Regions from separate parts of the Limnohabitans sp. 2KL-3 genome, predicted to be linked through region 1. Evidence: predicted binding sites of a transcription regulator. Region 1 holds the regulator's gene; the other holds the start of a gene.
What was found. The regulator NrdR, encoded in region 1, represses ribonucleotide reductase genes. The targets are predictions, from matches to a motif close to CACNANATNTNGTG.
Positions count from the first base shown of each region.

Region 1 (8,724 bases):
CGCCGCAGCGTCGCTCTGTGCACCCGTGTCGCCGGACACTTCCTGACCTTCAGCCGATGGAGCAGACGCCTTGGCCATGTCCGAGCCTTCGCCGTCAGAAGGAGCGGCATCTTGATCAGACGCAGCACCGGATGCGGGCAATTCGGCCCGAACCTCTGGGGCAGGACTCGTTTTTTCAGCCAACACCGCTGCAGCTTGGCCACGCAAAGCGGCGTCGAGTGCGGCCATGGCGGCACGAATTTTGGTGGCATCGCCACTGGCATTGGCCGCTTCCAAAGCTTGAGAGGCGTCGATCACCATGCGGTCGTGTGCATTCAAGGGGGCGGACACGTGCTGGCGCTCAGAGCCCTTGCGCTGGAAAGCTTCATCCAGGGGAGCTCGGAAAATTTCCCACAATTTTTGCTCGGTTTTGCGGTCCAAAGGCACGGACTGGGCCTCGGTTTGCCAACGGGTTTGCAAAGCCTTCACCGCATCCACGCGCAAAGCCGCAGCCGCGCCCAGCTCGCGGGCCTCTTGGATCAAGGCTTGGCGGCGCTCAATGCTGGCCTTTTGTGCGGCCTCCAGTCGGGCTGCTGCGGCCTTGAAAAGGGCTTTCCACTGAGACTGCATTTCAGCAAATGACTTTTCGCTCAAGTGGCCAGCATTGCGCCAACGGTCCGCAAACTGGTGCAAAGCCCGCAATTGGCCACGCCAGTCTTCACTGTCGGCATGCGCGGCAGTGAAAGCTTTGACTTCCTCTATCAGCGCCACACGCTGCGCACGGTGGTCGGCCGATTCTTTTTTGATTTGCTCCAGCCACAACAGCACTGTTTTGTAGGCCTCGTTGCAAGCCGCGTCAAAACGTTTCCACAAAGCGTGGTTGGGCAGGCCACCTTGGTCGGTTTGCTTCCAGCTTTCACGCAGTTGGCGCAGCTTGTCTTGCATTTTGCGCCCCCCCACGGTGGGGGTTTTGTCTTGACCAAGCAAAGCTTCAGCCTGAGCCACCAGGTCTTGACGGATCTGGTCGGCTCGCCAGCGTTGCCAGCCTTCGAGTTCGCCCGCTGCGGTCAAGGCCAAGTGCACACGCTCATCCAAGACCGTGTCCAGATGCTTGCCGTGAACTTTGAGCACCGCACGCAAAGCCACTGCAGCTTCAGCAGACGCTTTTCCTTGACCCTCAGCGGCTTCTTTTTCAACCGCTTCGAGCACGGGCGTGACGGCAGCACTGGCGGCTTCGCGCAGAGCCTGACGTTGCGCTGGATCCAATTTGGGCTTGGCGGGTTTGTCTGTTTTTTCGGTTTTGGCTTGTTCTGCAACGGGGGCTGCCTCTTTGCCCGTGTCACCGCGCAAGCGTCGAATTTCGTCGGCCCAAACAGGCACCGAAGGCAAGGCTGCGGCAGGGTCGGTTTGAGCCAAACCGGCCAAATCCAGAGCTGCTGAAAAACCATCCCAGACCGCTTGAAGTTGTTTACCCGCCACCTCCAGTTGAGAGGGGTACTTCAGGTCCACACTCGGCCAAACCGCATTTTGGGTGAGGGCCAAAGCCTGGGCTTGCCACTGCACCACATCCGCTTGCAAACCCGCATGACCGCTTTGGGCTTCAATCAAATGTTTGGTGGAAAGCACTTCCACACGCTGCGCCAACAAAACGGCCGCCTCGCGCTGCACCATGACTTGGTGCTGCAAGTCTTCGACTCCTTTGACCACTTCGGCCAATCGCAATTTCAGGCTGGCCAAAGGTTCGCGCGACAAGGGGGCACCGGCCTTGGCCGCATCACGCTGCCATGCCAAGGCATCGGCAATGTTCAAACGCGGTGCCATCAGCATGTGTTCGGCTTTCTGGCCCCAATCACTGGCCAAAGCCTCCTGTCCGTGGGCGCGTTTGATCTCGTCGAGTTTTTCCTTGAGGATTTTGGCCACACCTTTGTCACGGCTGGCCAGTTCACGGTAAACATCGTTGAGCAATGCCTCTGCAGGCTCGGAGGCCAACCACTCACGCAAACGGGCGCTGCGTTCACCGGATGTGGCGGCATTGAAGATACCGGCCGTCATGGGATCGAGGGCGGCAAGGTCAAAAGGCTTGAATGATGAGGTCACGGTAAAAAACTTTAAAACACGTTGGGTGCCAAGACGGCGGCGGGCCGACAGACTCGACCCCTGGGGACCAACTCGGCAACACAAACGCGTATTTTCGCCGGGATTTGCACGCGACAGAAAGCGGAACGCGAATCCAAGCGAAACAGGACGGTTTTCAGAGCCAAAAAACCATCTATATATTCAATAAAATCTATCAAACAAAATTTAAATACTTGACGGGTTATTAAAATTTCTTAAAATTTGCCACACATCGGCACCACTAGGGATAACCCGAGCATCAGCCGATTCGCTGCAAACCCCTCCTGGTCTGCAGCCTCGGCCCCCCTACCAAGCGTTTGCCTGCGGCATGTTCACGCTTGACACGAGAGGAGTTTTTTTGAAATCCCATTTGAATCTGTCCGAATTCTGGCGAAGCTTCACCACCTTGAGCGGCGACGTGCGCGAAGGTTTTGTAGAAATCACACGGCACAGCCTGGCCCTGCTGGGCATGGCTGTGGTGGCTGTGGCCTTGACTTTTTTTGCCCGCCCCGGTTTGCAGGTCTATGCCAGTGAAACCTTGATGAGTTGGCTCGAAATGCGCCAAGCTGAGACGCTGGACATCGACATCTTGCTCGAAGGCGCATCACGTTCGACCGCAACGAGCGTGAAAAGTCTGCCCAAAGACCAAATGGCTGTGACCCAATGGCTCAGCCGCAAGTACAAAGTGTCGCCCGAACCCGTGGGCGCACTGGTGTCAGAGGCCTGGTCGGTAGGTGAGCGCAGCCAAATCGCACCGACTTTGATTTTGGCGGTGATGGCCATTGAGTCACGCTTTAATCCCTTTGCTTCGGGTTCACAAGGTGGCATGGGATTGATGCAGATCGAGCCCAATGCCCACAGTCAGGCCTTGACGCCTTTTGGGGGCCGATTGGCCGCGTTCGATCCTTTGACAAACCTGCGCGTAGGCACGCGCCACTTGCAGTTTTTGATTCAACAATCGAGCACCGTTGAAGATGCGCTGCGGCTTTATGCCGCCGACTCAGGACAAGCCAGGGACGAGACCTACATTGACCGCGTCTTGAGCGAACAAAAACAGCTGGACAAAATCACGCAAGGATTCAAAACAGCTGGGGTTGCGCCATCGCATTCTGGCGGGACAAAAACCACTCAATTTCCGCTTTGATCTCGGGCCTTGACCAGGGCCTGAAAACCCTCGGCTACACTAGCCGGGTGCGCAACTGGCGATAGGGGCGGCGTTCTGGCTCTCAAAAAGCCAGCGACTGCTCTGACGTGGATTGTGGTGGATGCTCCACCCTGAACCACTGGGAAGCGTGCAACCGGCTGTCGCTTTTTGTCATGCCCAGCCGGTCTCAGCCGTTCGCCTGGGCAGCCCTTGTCAAAAACAACCCCATCTTCGTTTTTATTCAAGGTCACTTCCATCCAAAGGACTGCCATGTACCACCGCAACATTCTGATTGAACAAACCGACCCCGAGCTGTTCGCTGCCATCCAGGCCGAAAACGCCCGCCAAGAACACCACATCGAGCTGATCGCCAGCGAAAACTACGCCTCGCCCGCCGTGATGGCCGCACAAGGCAGTCAGTTGACCAACAAATACGCCGAAGGTTATCCGGGCAAGCGTTATTACGGCGGTTGCGAGCATGTGGATGTGGCCGAACAATTGGCCATTGACCGCGTCAAGCAAATTTTTGGCGCTGAAGCCGCCAACGTGCAGCCGCATTGTGGTGCCTCGGCCAACGAAGCCGTGTTTCTGGCTTTCTTGAAGCCCGGCGACACCATCATGGGCATGAGCTTGGCCGAAGGCGGTCACCTGACCCACGGCATGCCGCTCAACATTTCCGGCAAATGGTTCAACGTGGTGTCTTACGGCCTGAACGCGCAAGAAGCCATCGACTACGAGGCCATGGAAGCCAAAGCCCGTGAAACCCGACCCAAGCTGATCATTGCCGGTGCTTCGGCCTACTCGCTGCACATCGACTTTGAGCGCTTTGCCAAAATTGCCAAAGAAGTTGGCGCGATCTTCATGGTCGACATGGCCCACTATGCGGGCTTGATCGCTGCGGGCCAATACCCCAACCCCGTGCCCCACGCCGACGTGGTCACTTCGACCACCCACAAGAGCTTGCGCGGCCCCCGTGGCGGCATCATCTTGATGAAGGCCGAGCACGAAAAAGCCATCAACAGCGCCATCTTTCCCGGCCTGCAAGGCGGCCCGCTCATGCATGTCATCGCAGCCAAAGCGGTGGCCTTCAAAGAGGCTCTGGCACCTGAGTTCAAGGCCTACCAAGCCCAAGTGGTCAAAAACGCGCAGATCATTGCCGAGACACTGACCGCTCGCGGCCTGCGCATCGTCAGCGGCGGCACCCAAAGCCATGTCATGTTGGTGGACCTGCGTGCCAAAGGGATCACCGGCAAAGTTGCAGAAGCCGCATTGGGCAACGCCCACATGACCATCAACAAGAACGCCATTCCGAACGACCCAGAAAAGCCGTTCGTGACCAGCGGCGTGCGCATCGGCACCCCTGCCATGACCACCCGCGGCTTCAAGGACGAAGAAGCCCGCGCCACGGCCCACCTGATTGCGGATGTGCTGGACAACCCGCTGGACGAAGCCAATTTGGCCGCCGTGCGTGCCAAGGTGCATGCGCTGACCAGCCGTTTCCCCGTTTACGGCTGATCGGTCCACACGATGAAATGCCCGTTTTGCGGTCACCTCGAAACGCAAGTGGTCGAGACCCGTTTGGCCGAGGACGGGGATTTCATTCGGCGGCGTCGCCAATGTGGGGCGTGTGAAAAGCGCTTCACCACCTACGAAAAGCCCGAAGTCAACTTTCCGGCCATCGTCAAAAAAGACGGTCGGCGCATCGATTACCAGCGAGAAAAACTGCGCGGCAGCCTCAACTTGGCTCTGCGCAAAAGGCCCGTCAGCATCGAACAACTCGATGCGGCCATGGAACGGATCGAGGAAAAACTGCTCAACTTGGGCACACGCGAAGTGGCTTCACACCGCATTGGTGAATGGGTCATGCGTGAATTGCAAAAACTCGACAAAGTCGCTTATGTGCGCTTTGCCAGTGTCTACCGCAATTTTGAAGATATTGACGACTTCAAAACCTTGGTTGACGAAGTCCGCTAAAATTTTTGCTCAAGGGCATGTCGGCCCCTGAAAGAGGCGGCAATCGCAGTCCTTGGTCGGTATTTTTTCCAACTTGGGGCGTCCCATAGCATTGCTGACCACTTGCCAACCGTGTGGCAAATTAGCCGAACAAAAGCGCCAGGTGCCCGCCATGAAGGCCCCGCTGAGGCTCACGCTTCTTCCCTCACCGCCATAAGAAAAATAAGACTTGACGGTATTGGTGACCGTCAATTGAAAACCCTCGGGCATGGCGTCTTGTCGCTCGACGATCACCTCTCCCGGATCTCTGCGGGCGCTGTTGTTGCTGTCCACAAACACCAGCCAGCCCTGCTGCCAACGCCCCTCAGGATCACATGAATGACCATGTGAAGCAGCACTTGCACACACGGTCACCCTTTGCTGGCGATGCAGCGCTTCCGAGCGAGCCAAGACCAAGCTGCTCAAAAAGGCCTCGGCCCGTGCTTGCAGCCGATGCTGTTGCCGCAAGTCCGACAAAGTCGGCACAGCGATGGCCATCAACACACCCACCAGCGCCAGCACCACCAAGGCCTCCAGCAAACTGAAGCCCCGCAGCGTTTGCGCACAGCGCGGGTCATGGGGCCACGGGCGGGGTGGCAGCGTTTGGCGATGCATGGCTCATCCTCCTGGGTTCATGTGTGCGCATCGTGCCCACAAGCAGGCCCTCATCTTGAACTGTACAAAATGAATACACAAGACCACAATCAAAACCAAATCAAGGGAGTCATGCCATGCACCTTTTGGGTCGCCATCCCCCAGACACCACCACCGCCCAGTTTCGGAATCGGGGATTCACGCTGACCGAGCTGCTGATCAGCTTGGCGCTGATGGCCGTTCTGGCGGCCTTGGCCCTGCCGGCTTACCAGCAACAACAACGCCAGACCCGACGCATTGACGGTCAAGCCGCTTTGCTGCAATTGCAAATGGACCAAATCCGCTGGCGCAGTGCCCATGACCAGCATGCCGATGCCCTGAGCACTTTGGGCTGGACCACCGACCGATCCAGCCAAGCCCATTACCAACTGCGCATCACCTTGGCCGATGCCGACGGCTTCACCTTAGAGGCCACCCCCGTGGGGGCCCAATCGGCCGACGTCCAGTGCGCGCCCTTGCGGTTGACGTGGCAAGCACCCGCCAACGCTTTGCTCAGCGCGGGCCCTCACTGGAGCGCTGACCCCGACCGTTGCTGGAAAAAATGAGCACCAACCGCCACCGCCTTCAAAAAGGTGAGACCTTGACCGGGCTGCTGGTGGGCCTTGCGCTGGGCATGGTGGTGCTGGCCGCAGGCAGCACCATGCTGACCCGTCAATTGCGTGGTCACCGCCAGGCACTGCATGACACCCACCTGCACCACGATCTGCGTTCGGCCATGGACTGGATGGCCAAAGAATTGCGCCAAGCGCAGTACTCGGCCAAAGCCTGGGAAACACGCAGCCCAACCCTGTGTCTGGACGATTTTTGCAAGGATGCACAAGATTTCAGCGTGAGCGGCGAAACTCTGGCCTTCAGTTATGACCGCAACCACAACGGGCAGCGCGAGAAAGACGAATGCATGGGTTTTCGGCTCTCGTCGCAAACCATCCAAATCAAACGTTCATGCCAAGATGCGGGGGATTGGCAAGCCATCACCGACACCAGCAGCCTGAAAGTCAGCGCACTGCAGTGGACACTCCATTGCTCAGCTGCACAAGGTTGGCTGCGCCGCTCGGTGCAGATGACGCTGAGCGCTGCATGGCCACAGGACCCCGGTCGCACCATGAGCCTCACTCAAACCGTGCGCTTGCAAAACGATTTGCCCGCCAGCGTCCAATCGAAGTTTTGCCCATGACGCGCTCCCCTGCCCTCGGCCCGCAGACGGGTGCCATCACTTTGCTGATGGCCATGACCTTGGTGATGCTGGCCAGCCTGGCCAGTTTTTACAGCGCCCGCAGTGCCCAAATGGACCAGCTGGCCACTTTCAACCACGCCCGAAGCCACCAAGCCCGATGGGCCGCCACGGCCGCTTTGGCGGGAGCACAAGCTTTGTTGTTGGACACAAACACCCCGTTAGACAGCCTTTTGCAGGCTTTGACCCCCTGCCCCGAAGGGGTCACCGGGCCCCAGTGGCAGTGCATTCGGCTCACGCCCGAACAACACCCTGCCATACCGCAGGCCCAGCTGAGCACCACCGCCGTGCGCGACTTGGTCGAGTCGCCCCATGTGCTGACACTGCACGCCAGCGCCCGCATGGGCACACCACACAGTCAAGCGCTGGTCAAAGAAAGTGTGTTCGTCCCTACGGTGGCCCCAGCGCCCGACTTGCAAGAGCCCGCTACGCTGGTGCTCAACGGTTGCGTGACCGAAGCCTCCGGGGCCAAGCTGCGGGTGTGCCCTTGGGTCAGCAAGGGCGAAGCCTGCGTCAGCACCGCCAAAGGACCCGCAGTGTTGACGCATTTTGTGGTGGACACCAACCGCAATGGCAGCATTTCAACGGCAGAGAAAAATGCCTGCCTGGCTTTGAGCACCACCAGCTTGCCCGGCGGTGGCAGCAAAACGGGGCCAAGCCAAGCTGTGCCGCGCAGCCCCTGCACCCGCGCTGCTTGGCAAAGTGTGCTGGGCTCCATCACCGACGCGCAACTGCAAGCTTGGTCCACCGCTCAAGAACGCAACGGCTTGACAGCGCAAACCACCCCACCACGCTCGATCTACTGGATCGACAGCCCCAACGACTGGCAGCAAAGCGTGGGCACGGCCAACACCCCGGCACTGCTGGTGTTTTCTGCCAAAGCTTGCGCCCTGCGCTGCCCGCGCATCTCTGCCAACACCGTCATCTACGGCAGTGTGTTGATCGACTCGGGCTGCAACGACGACAAAATGCGCGGCTGGCAAGGCGGCACCATTGAAGGCCAACTGGTGGTGCAATCAGGCATTCCTGAATGGCGATCAGGCACAGTACTGGCCCGCCCGGCTGGGCGCAATGCTTACATCCTGAACTGGCCGGACGGCATGGACGCCTCGCGTGTTCAACGGGTCAACGGCAGTTGGACCGCCAGCACGCCATGAAAGGTGCCCAACACCCCCAGCAAGGCATGGCCTTGATCGAAGCCTTGATCGCTTCGGCCGTGCTGGGCATTGGCCTGCTGGGTGCGACACAACTGACCTTGAAAACTTTGCAACTGAGCCGCGAAAGCCGTCAACACGCGGCAGCTCAAAGGCTGGCCCAAGAAGGCCTGGACTGCTGGGTGGCCAGCATCCGGGGCAGCGCCCATCCATGCGCATCCGATGAAACCATCCTGGTTCAAGGGGTGCAATACAGCCGACAAACCAGCAGTACGCCACGCGGCAATGGGCTCATTCAAGACTTGCAAGTGCGCGTGACCTGGACAAACAGCGGCAAGCCCGGCAAAGGCCCCGACACTTCGGGCACACCTTCAGAAAACCGCATCGAATGGCACAGCAGTGTCTCGGCTCTGCCCTCCTGGGTATCCGGGCCATAATTGTTTTTTAAGGCAAAG
Region 1 is NZ_CXON01000016.1:83,177-91,900, forward strand. It holds gene AMM41_RS16810 (DUF349 domain-containing protein) at 1-2,031, opposite strand, end outside; gene AMM41_RS16815 (lytic transglycosylase domain-containing protein) at 2,453-3,238, shown strand; ZMP/ZTP riboswitch at 3,280-3,450, shown strand; gene glyA (serine hydroxymethyltransferase) at 3,509-4,753, shown strand; gene nrdR (transcriptional regulator NrdR) at 4,766-5,212, shown strand; gene AMM41_RS16830 (GspH/FimT family pseudopilin) at 5,222-5,845, opposite strand; gene AMM41_RS16835 (type IV pilin protein) at 5,962-6,429, shown strand; gene AMM41_RS16840 (hypothetical protein) at 6,426-7,058, shown strand; gene AMM41_RS16845 (hypothetical protein) at 7,055-8,272, shown strand; gene AMM41_RS16850 (type IV pilus modification PilV family protein) at 8,269-8,706, shown strand.

Region 2 (8,724 bases), on a different contig from region 1:
TAGCGGCGGGAGCAGCTTTGGTTGCAGGTGCTACTTTTTTAGCTGCTGGCTTTTTGGCGACAGCCGCTTTTTTAGCCGGTGCTGCCTTGGTGGCCGGTGCAGCTTTTTTGGCTGCGGGTTGCTTTGCTACAGCAGCTTTTTTGGCCGGAGCGGCCTTTTTCGCGGGAGCAGCTTTTTTTGCTGTTGCTTTTTTTGCAGTTGCCATGATTTTCTCCTTGATCAAGTTGAGATCTCAACGGAAAGGGAACGCTTTGTGCTTGTTGGACTGCACAAAACGATCCATGGTGTTGAGGGGCTCCTCAGCACCATGAACGCAGTAAAGCCACACACCACATCACCCGAGGGCATTGTGGTGCGTGGCTGTTTAATGGATTTCATTGATTTGCAGGTCAGACCATCAATCCCAAGACAAAGCGCCGCCTGATTGGTATTCGATGACCCGAGTTTCAAAGAAGTTACGCTCTTTTTTCAGATCAATCATTTCGCTCATCCATGGGAAAGGGTTCTCCTCGTTGGGGAACAAGGCGTCCAAACCGATTTGTGTGGCGCGGCGGTTGGCAATGTAGCGCAAGTAGCCTTTGAACATGGAGGCATTCATGCCCAGCACACCGCGGGGCATGGTGTCTTCGGCATAACGGTATTCCAGTTCCACCGCCTTCAAGAAAAGCTCATTGATTTCTGCTTTGAACTCGGCAGTCCAGAGTTGAGGATTTTCAAGCTTGACGGTATTGATCAAGTCGATACCGAAATTGCAATGCATCGACTCGTCGCGCAAAATGTATTGGTACTGTTCAGCCGCGCCCGTCATCTTGTTTTGGCGACCCAAAGCCAAAATTTGTGTGAAACCAACGTAGAAAAACAAGCCTTCCATCAAGCAAGCGAAAACAATCAGCGACTTGAGCAAGGTCTGATCGTTTTCCAATGTGCCGGTTTTAAAGTGCGGATCCATGATCGCACTGATAAAGGGAATGAGGAATTCGTCTTTGTCGCGGATGGATTTGACTTCGTTGTATGCATTGAAAATCTCGCTTTCATCGAGCCCCAAAGATTCAACGATGTACTGGTAGGCGTGGGTATGGATGGCTTCTTCAAAGGCTTGACGCAACAGAAACTGACGGCACTCAGGTGCCGTGATGTGCCGGTAAGTACCCAGTGTGATGTTGTTGGCAGCCAAAGAGTCTGCTGTCACGAAGAAACCAAGATTGCGTTTGACAATGCGACGCTCATCTTCTGTCAGGCCATTGGGATCTTTCCACAAAGCGATGTCTCGGTTCATGTTGACTTCTTGCGGCATCCAATGGTTTGCGCAAGTGGCCAAGTATTTTTCCCAAGCCCATTTGTACTTGAAAGGAACCAACTGGTTCACATCGGTTTGGCCATTGATGATCCGCTTGTCCGCTGCATTCATTCGTCGCGGCGCTGCCGAAGTCGTGGCGTGAAACAGCGCTGCCTCGGTGATGGTCGATGCATCAGAGCCATGAACGGAAGGCATTGCAGTTTGCGATGCGGGTTTAACTTGATCGTCCCAAGACAACATAAAAAATTCCAATTCTCAGATTATGAAAGCATGCGGTGAAATTGCAAAGAAGTCATTGACATGATGCAAAACCACACGCTTGAAGTGTTGTTCAATTGCATCGCACATTGCAGGCTGGCGCAGTGCGATGCGAGGTCATGACATCACTGACAAGCCTCACAGCCAACATCGTCAATGGCTGTAAATTTAACGTCTGTTGCGGGTACAGCATTCATGGCCGGTGCCGCCACCGTGGATGCCACAGCACTGCTTCCAGAAGCGGGAGAGCCAGAAGACACCGCATTGTGTGAGCCAGCTTTGACCGTGGATTTTTCAACCTGGGTGGCACTGGATGTGCGCAGGTAATAAGTGGTTTTAAGACCCCTCAGCCATGCAAGTTTGTAGGTGTCATCGAGTTTTTTGCCCGACGCACCAGCCATGTAAATGTTGAGAGATTGGGCTTGGTCAATCCATTTTTGACGTCGTGCAGCAGCTTCAACCAGCCAAGTCGTTTCGACTTCAAATGCTGTGGCGTAGAGCGCTTTGATGTCTTGAGGCACACGATCGATGGGCCGCAAAGAGCCGTCAAAGTGTTTCAAGTCCATGACCATCACGTCATCCCACAAGCCCAAGCGCTTCAGATCGCGCACCAAATAACTGTTGATGACGGTGAATTCGCCTGACAAATTGGATTTGACTGACAGGTTGCCAAAGCACGGCTCGATGGACGCATCCACGCCAATGATGTTGGAGATGGTGGCTGTGGGTGCAATGGCGACACAGTTGGAGTTGCGCATGCCGTCTGTCTTGATTTTTTGACGCAAAGCATCCCAATCGAGGGCGGACGAGCGGTCGACCTCAACATAGCCGCCTCGTTCGCGTGCCAACAAGTCGATCGTGTCAAAAGGCAAAATGCCGCGATCCCACAAAGAGCCTTTGTAGCTGGAGTATTCGCCACGCTCTTTGGCCAAATCGGTCGAGGCCCAGTAGGCGAAGTAGCAAATGGCTTCCATGGAGCGGTCAGCAAATTCCACCGCTGCTTGCGAAGCGTAAGGGATGCGCATTTCATACAACGAGTCTTGGAAAGCCATGAGACCCAAGCCCACAGGCCGATGACGCACATTGGAATCACGCGCTTTTTTGACTGCGTAGTAGTTGATGTCGATCACGTTGTCCAACATCCGCATGGCAATCGAGATGGTCTTTTTGAGCTTGTCGTGGTCAAGCACTTTGCCGTTGGCCGTGTCTTTGAGGTGTCGGGACAGGTTGACCGAACCCAAGTTGCAGACGGCAGTTTCGGTGTCGCTGGTGTTGAGTGTGATCTCTGTGCACAGATTGGACGAATGCACCACGCCAACGTGTTGCTGTGGCGAGCGGATATTGCAAGGGTCCTTGAAGGTGATCCAAGGGTGTCCTGTTTCAAACAGCATGGACAGCATCTTGCGCCACAAGTCATTGGCCGGCAATTTTTTGCTGGGTTTGATTTCACCCCGTTCGGCCTTGGCTTCGTAGGCCGTGTAGGTTTTTTCAAAATCAGCCCCGTACTTGTCATGCAAATCTGGGCAATCTGAAGGAGAGAACAGTGTCCAGTCACCTTTTTCCATGACGCGACGCATGAACAGGTCAGGAATCCAGTTCGCGGTGTTCATGTCGTGCGTGCGGCGGCGATCATCGCCGGTGTTTTTGCGCAATTCCAGGAATTCTTCAATGTCCAGGTGCCAAGTCTCAAGGTAAGTGCAGACCGCGCCTTTGCGTTTACCACCCTGATTGACGGCAACTGCGGTGTCGTTGACCACTTTGAGGAACGGCACCACGCCTTGTGATTCGCCATTGGTGCCTTTGATGTGCGACCCCATGGCTCGCACACGGGTCCAGTCGTTGCCCAATCCCCCAGCGAACTTGGACAACAAGGCATTTTCTTTGATGGATTCGTAGATGCCATCGAGGTCGTCAGGCACAGTCGTCAGGTAACAGCTCGACAGCTGCGGACGCAATGTGCCGCTGTTGAACAAGGTCGGCGTCGAAGACATGAAATCGAAGGAGGACAGCACTTCGTAAAACTCGATGGCACGGGCTTCGCGATTGGCCTCGCTGACCGACAGACCCATGGCCACACGCATGAAAAATGCTTGGGGCATTTCAATGCGTTGCTTGCGCACATGAAGGAAATAACGGTCATACAGGGTTTGCAGACCCAGGTAATCAAACTGCAAATCGCGTTCAGGCTTGAGCGCTTCTGCCAGTTTTTTCAAGTCAAACTGCGCCAGTTTGGGGTCAAGCAGTTCGTTGTCGATGCCTTTTTGGATGAACTTGGGGAAGTATTGGATGTATTCGCCAGCCATCTGATCTTGGGTCACTTCCTTGCCCAAAATTTCCTTGGCAATGGTGTGCATCAACAATCGGGCCGTGACGTAGGTGTAGTCTGGGTCTTTTTCAATGAGGGTTCGCGATGCCAAGATGGAGGCTTTGTACACCTCTTCCATGGGCACACCGTCGTACAGGTTGCGCATGGTTTCCGCCACGATCGGCTCAGGACTCACGTCAGGGCCCAAACCGGCGCAAGCATTGATCATCAAGGACTTCAGGTAATTCAGGTCCAGGGCCACGCGTTGGCCACCGTCCAGAACATGCAACACGGGCTCTTGAACGGCAGGCTCAGCATGTGACTGTTGGCTGCGTTCTTGGGTGCGGCGTTCACGGTAGAGCACATAGGCGCGAGCGACTTCGTGATTGCTGCTGCGCATCAGACCCAGTTCCACTTGGTCTTGCACATCTTCAATGTGAAAAGTGCCTCCCCCGGGTCGTGAACGCATGAGTGCACGAACCACGTTTTGGGTCAGTTGCTCTACCACCTCTCTCACGCTGGCAGACGCAGCGCCTTGGGTGCCATGCACGGCCAAAAACGCCTTCATCATCGCGATGGCGATTTTGCTGGGTTCGAACGGCACAACGGCACCGTTGCGGCGAATGATTTGGTAATGGTTCAAGGGTTGCGCAGAAGAATGGCCCGCACGATCGGCTTCGGACAAGTTCGTCTGGCTGGTGGGCGACAAAGGAGGGGTCAGATCGGTTTGCATGTTCATTTTTGTATGGGAAAAGTCAAAGATGAGGCCGATCAAAAGAGTGCAAAGCCTCTTTTGATCAATTGTGAGATTTTGTAAAAGACACTATATCTGGTGTCTCGGGGCATGGCAAGCCACTACAGGTAGTGTATCCGTCTCCAAAAGACACCACACTCTACTCAGGTGGGCCAGACCACACTGGGTAAGAGTGATGGGTCTTTTCAGAACTTGAAATGGGGCGCTTCAAGCCCCGTCAAAATGGGTTTTTTCACGAAAAGGTCAGTGGTGATGGGGCATGCAAGTGATTTTCGTCTTGCATGCCTGATGCTTTGGGGCGATGGCGGATCTGCAGATGGACGGCGATCCGATTGAAAAACTGAGAGCTACCTAGGGTAAACGCTAGGTGGGAAATTTAACATTGATTTCAGTCGATTCCAGTCAAAACCAGCACCGGGGTCTTGTTTTCTTTCGGGGGCAATGTGCTCATGCCCCGCGACATGGGCAATGGGGCAGTGAAGCTGCAAGGCTTGGCAAAGTTGGCTCAGTTGTGTGTACTGAGCCTCTTCAAATGTTTCACCTTCCAGGCCTTCCAGTTCTATGCCGATGGAGTCATCGTTGCATTGGTTTCTGCCCCGGTACTCAGATTGGCCTGCATGCCAAGCGCGGTGATCGATACTGACAAACTGCCAAAGGGTGCCGTCGCGCCGGATATAAAAGTGGGCTGACACCTCTAAACCCCGGATTTGCGAAAAATAGGGGTGAGCCTCCCAGTCCAGCTGATTGGTAAACAGCGCTTGAACTTCGTTGCCACCATATTGGCCGGGTGGCAGGCTGATCGAGTGGATAACCACCAAGTCAACACAGGCCCCGTTGGGTCGCAATCCAAAATTTGGCGAGTCCAAGCGTGTGGCATGACGGTACCAACCGTCTTGCCAAAGACCGATGGGTTCTGAGAGGAGTTTTTCCAAGTGCTGGATTTGTTGGACCACAGAATTGAATAAGAACGAGAAAGACTGGCCAAGGATCAGGACGGATTGCGGTCTTGTGCCGCAGTTCGGTGATCGGTGCTGCAGTACACGCCTTTTTCACCGTTCACGGTTTCGTCTTGGGGAAGATGGATGCCGCAGTGTGTGCATGCAACCATGTTGGAAGGCTGGTTTGGGCTGTCTTGTGGTGGAGGTGCTGGCGTGTCCCTGCGGTTTCGTTTGAGGGCCCAAATGACCACCAATACCAGCAAAATCAACAAAAGATATTTCATCCAACGCGCCCGATCAAAACTTCCAAAACAAAGCGTGAGCCAGCATAGGACAAGAGCAGCAGTGCCGCGCCAATGTAGAGCACCCGCACGGCGCGGCGACCTCGCCAGCCCCATTGCTGGCGTCCAATCAACAAAGTGGCAAAAGTGATCCAGGACAAGAGGGCAAAAACCCGCTTGTGGTCCCAGTGCCATTGGGTATGGGTTTGTCCATACAAGGCTTCGCCAAACAGCGCTCCCGCCACCAAGGTGGCCGTCAGCAGCACAAAGCCTGCAGTCACAAAGCGAAAGGTCAGGCGTTCCAGGGTGAGCAAAGGAAGGCCGCTGGTGGCGTCATGGGCCAGACGGATGTCGTGTTCGGTGCGCGTCATCATCCAGGCGTGGACCACAGCAGCTGCAAACATGCCGTAGGCCGACAAACCCAAGGCCCAGTGCAGGGGCAGCCAGGCCGAAGCTTGTGCGGTCAAAGGCGTACCGGGAAAGACCCAAGCCAAAACCACCGTGACGGCACCCAAACTCCCCACGGCCCAGCGGACCTTGAGTTTGGGGAAAAACTGGGTCTCGATCATGTAAGCCGTGACCACCAACCAAGCCGTGACCGACAGTGCAGGGGCAAAACCAAAACGCACCGGACCCATGAGCAGCATCAGCAAACTCAGCGCGTGCAATGCCCAGGCCAGCAGCAACAGTCGTCTGGCGTGGACATCACTGAGGTGTCGAGGCACCAAAGCGGGCAAGGCATAGGTCAGCGCCGCCAATGCAGAGAAGGGCAGCGTCCAGAAAGGAGCACTCGCTAAAATCATGGGTCCGAGTTTAGCCTTTCAGGCGCAGCCACAGGGGCTTCGCCAACACGCTTGACCGGTTTTTTCTGGATTCCCCCATGGCCTCCGCCCTGACCGACAAACTCTCACGCCTCGTCAAGACCCTCAGCGGACAGGCCCGCATCACCGAATCGAACGTGGCCGACATGCTGCGCGAGGTGCGCATGGCCTTGCTCGAAGCCGATGTGGCCCTGCCGGTGGTGCGCGATTTCATCGCCCGCGTGAAGGAAAAAGCCCTGGGCCAAGAGGTCATGGGCTCGCTCAAGCCCGGCCAAGCCTTGGTGGGTGTGGTCAACCGCGAGCTGGCCGCCACCATGGGCGAGGGGGTGTCGGACATCAACTTGGCCGCGCAGCCGCCCGCCGTGATCCTGATGGCAGGTTTGCAAGGTGCCGGTAAAACCACCACCACCGCCAAGCTGGCCAAGCACCTGATTGAAAAGCGCAAAAAGAAAGTGCTCACGGTCTCGGGTGACGTGTACCGCCCCGCCGCCATCGAACAGCTCAAAACCGTCACCGCCCAAGCCGGTGCCGAATGGTTCCCCAGCTCGCCCGACCAAAAGCCAATCGACATTGCCCGCGCCGCCATTGACTACGCCCGCAAGCACTTTTTTGACGTGTTGCTGGTCGACACGGCCGGTCGCCTGGCGATTGACGAAGCCCTGATGGCCGAGATCAAGGCGCTGCACGCTGAACTCAAGCCTGTTGAAACCCTGTTCGTGGTCGATGCCATGCAGGGTCAGGACGCGGCCAACACCGCTCGCGCCTTCAGCGACGCCTTGCCGCTCACGGGCATCGTGCTGACCAAACTCGATGGCGATTCACGCGGTGGTGCGGCCCTGTCGGTGCGCCAGATCACGGGTGTGCCCATCAAGTTTGCGGGTACGAGTGAAAAAATTGACGGCCTGGAAGTGTTCGACGCCGAACGCCACGCAGGCCGGGTGCTGGGCATGGGCGACATCGTGGCCTTGGTCGAGCAGGTCACAGCGGGTGTGGACATGGAAGCCGCGCAAAAGCTGGCGTCCAAGGTCAAGAGTGGCGGCAGCTTTGACCTGAATGACTTTTTGGCCCAGATCCAGCAGATGAAGCAAATGGGCGGCCTGTCGAGCCTGATGGACAAACTGCCCAGCCAGTTGACCGCCAAGGCCGGGTCTATGGACATGGACAAAGTCGAAAAAGACATTGGCCGCAAGCAAGGCATCATCCACAGCATGACGCCCAAAGAGCGCAGCAAGCCTGAATTGATCAAAGCCACCCGCAAGCGGCGCATTGCCGCTGGCGCAGGCGTTCAGGTGCAGGACGTCAACCGCATGCTCAAGGAGTTTGAGCAGATGCAGGACATGATGAAAAAGATGTCCGGCGGCGGCATGATGAAGATGATGAAACGCATGGGTGCCATGAAAGGCATGATGGGCGGTGGCGGGGGCTTTCCCGGCATGCCGCGCTGAAGCTGCCGACCTACCAGATGCCCTGTAGGTCGGTAGCTTCAGCTCCGACGATTGTTCGCTCCGGCACAGGCCCATGTCGGGGCTGAAGCCGCCGACCTACAAATACTGTTCAATACTGGTTCGCGGGCAGCGACACCAGCAGGCCATCCAGTTCTTGCGTCAGCATGATCTGGCATGACAGGCGACTGCCCGGCTCGCGCGTTTGGGCGGTGAAGGCCAGCATGCCGTCTTCGTCGCCGGTCATGGCTGGCAACTTCGCCAGCCAGTCCCCTGACACCACCACATGGCAAGTCGCGCAGGTGAGCAGCCCGCCGCAATCGGCTTGAATGCCCGTCAAGTTGGCATCGACCGCAGCCTGCATCAGGCTTTGGCCGGGCTGGGCTTGCAGGGTGTGCACCGCTTGTGTGGGGTCGTGGGGTTGCAGGTGGATGGTGATCATGTTCAAGGGGTTTTTTAAATGCGCCCGAAGTATTCGCGGCGGTGGAATTCCTGGGCGTCTTCGGCCTGCGCCATGCGCTGGTGTTCTGCCTGCTTGATGGTGCTGTAGTAGTCCACAAAGGGCTGGCCCAGCGCCTGGCACAACGCCGTATCTTTTTGCAGCGCCCGCACCGCATCGGCCAGACTG
Region 2 is NZ_CXON01000011.1:13,116-21,839, reverse strand. It holds gene AMM41_RS13680 (histone) at 1-205, opposite strand, end outside; gene AMM41_RS13675 (ribonucleotide-diphosphate reductase subunit beta) at 398-1,537, opposite strand; gene AMM41_RS13670 (ribonucleoside-diphosphate reductase subunit alpha) at 1,681-4,593, opposite strand; gene ampD (1,6-anhydro-N-acetylmuramyl-L-alanine amidase AmpD) at 4,962-5,546, opposite strand; gene AMM41_RS22385 (PP0621 family protein) at 5,603-5,836, opposite strand; gene AMM41_RS13655 (cytochrome C assembly family protein) at 5,833-6,636, opposite strand; gene ffh (signal recognition particle protein) at 6,714-8,099, shown strand; gene AMM41_RS13645 (2Fe-2S iron-sulfur cluster-binding protein) at 8,209-8,538, opposite strand; gene AMM41_RS13640 (glutamine synthetase family protein) at 8,553-8,724, opposite strand, start outside.
Region 2: AMM41_RS13670 (ribonucleoside-diphosphate reductase subunit alpha) is a predicted target of NrdR. The motif match lies at 4,682-4,695, and genes of this name have one in related genera.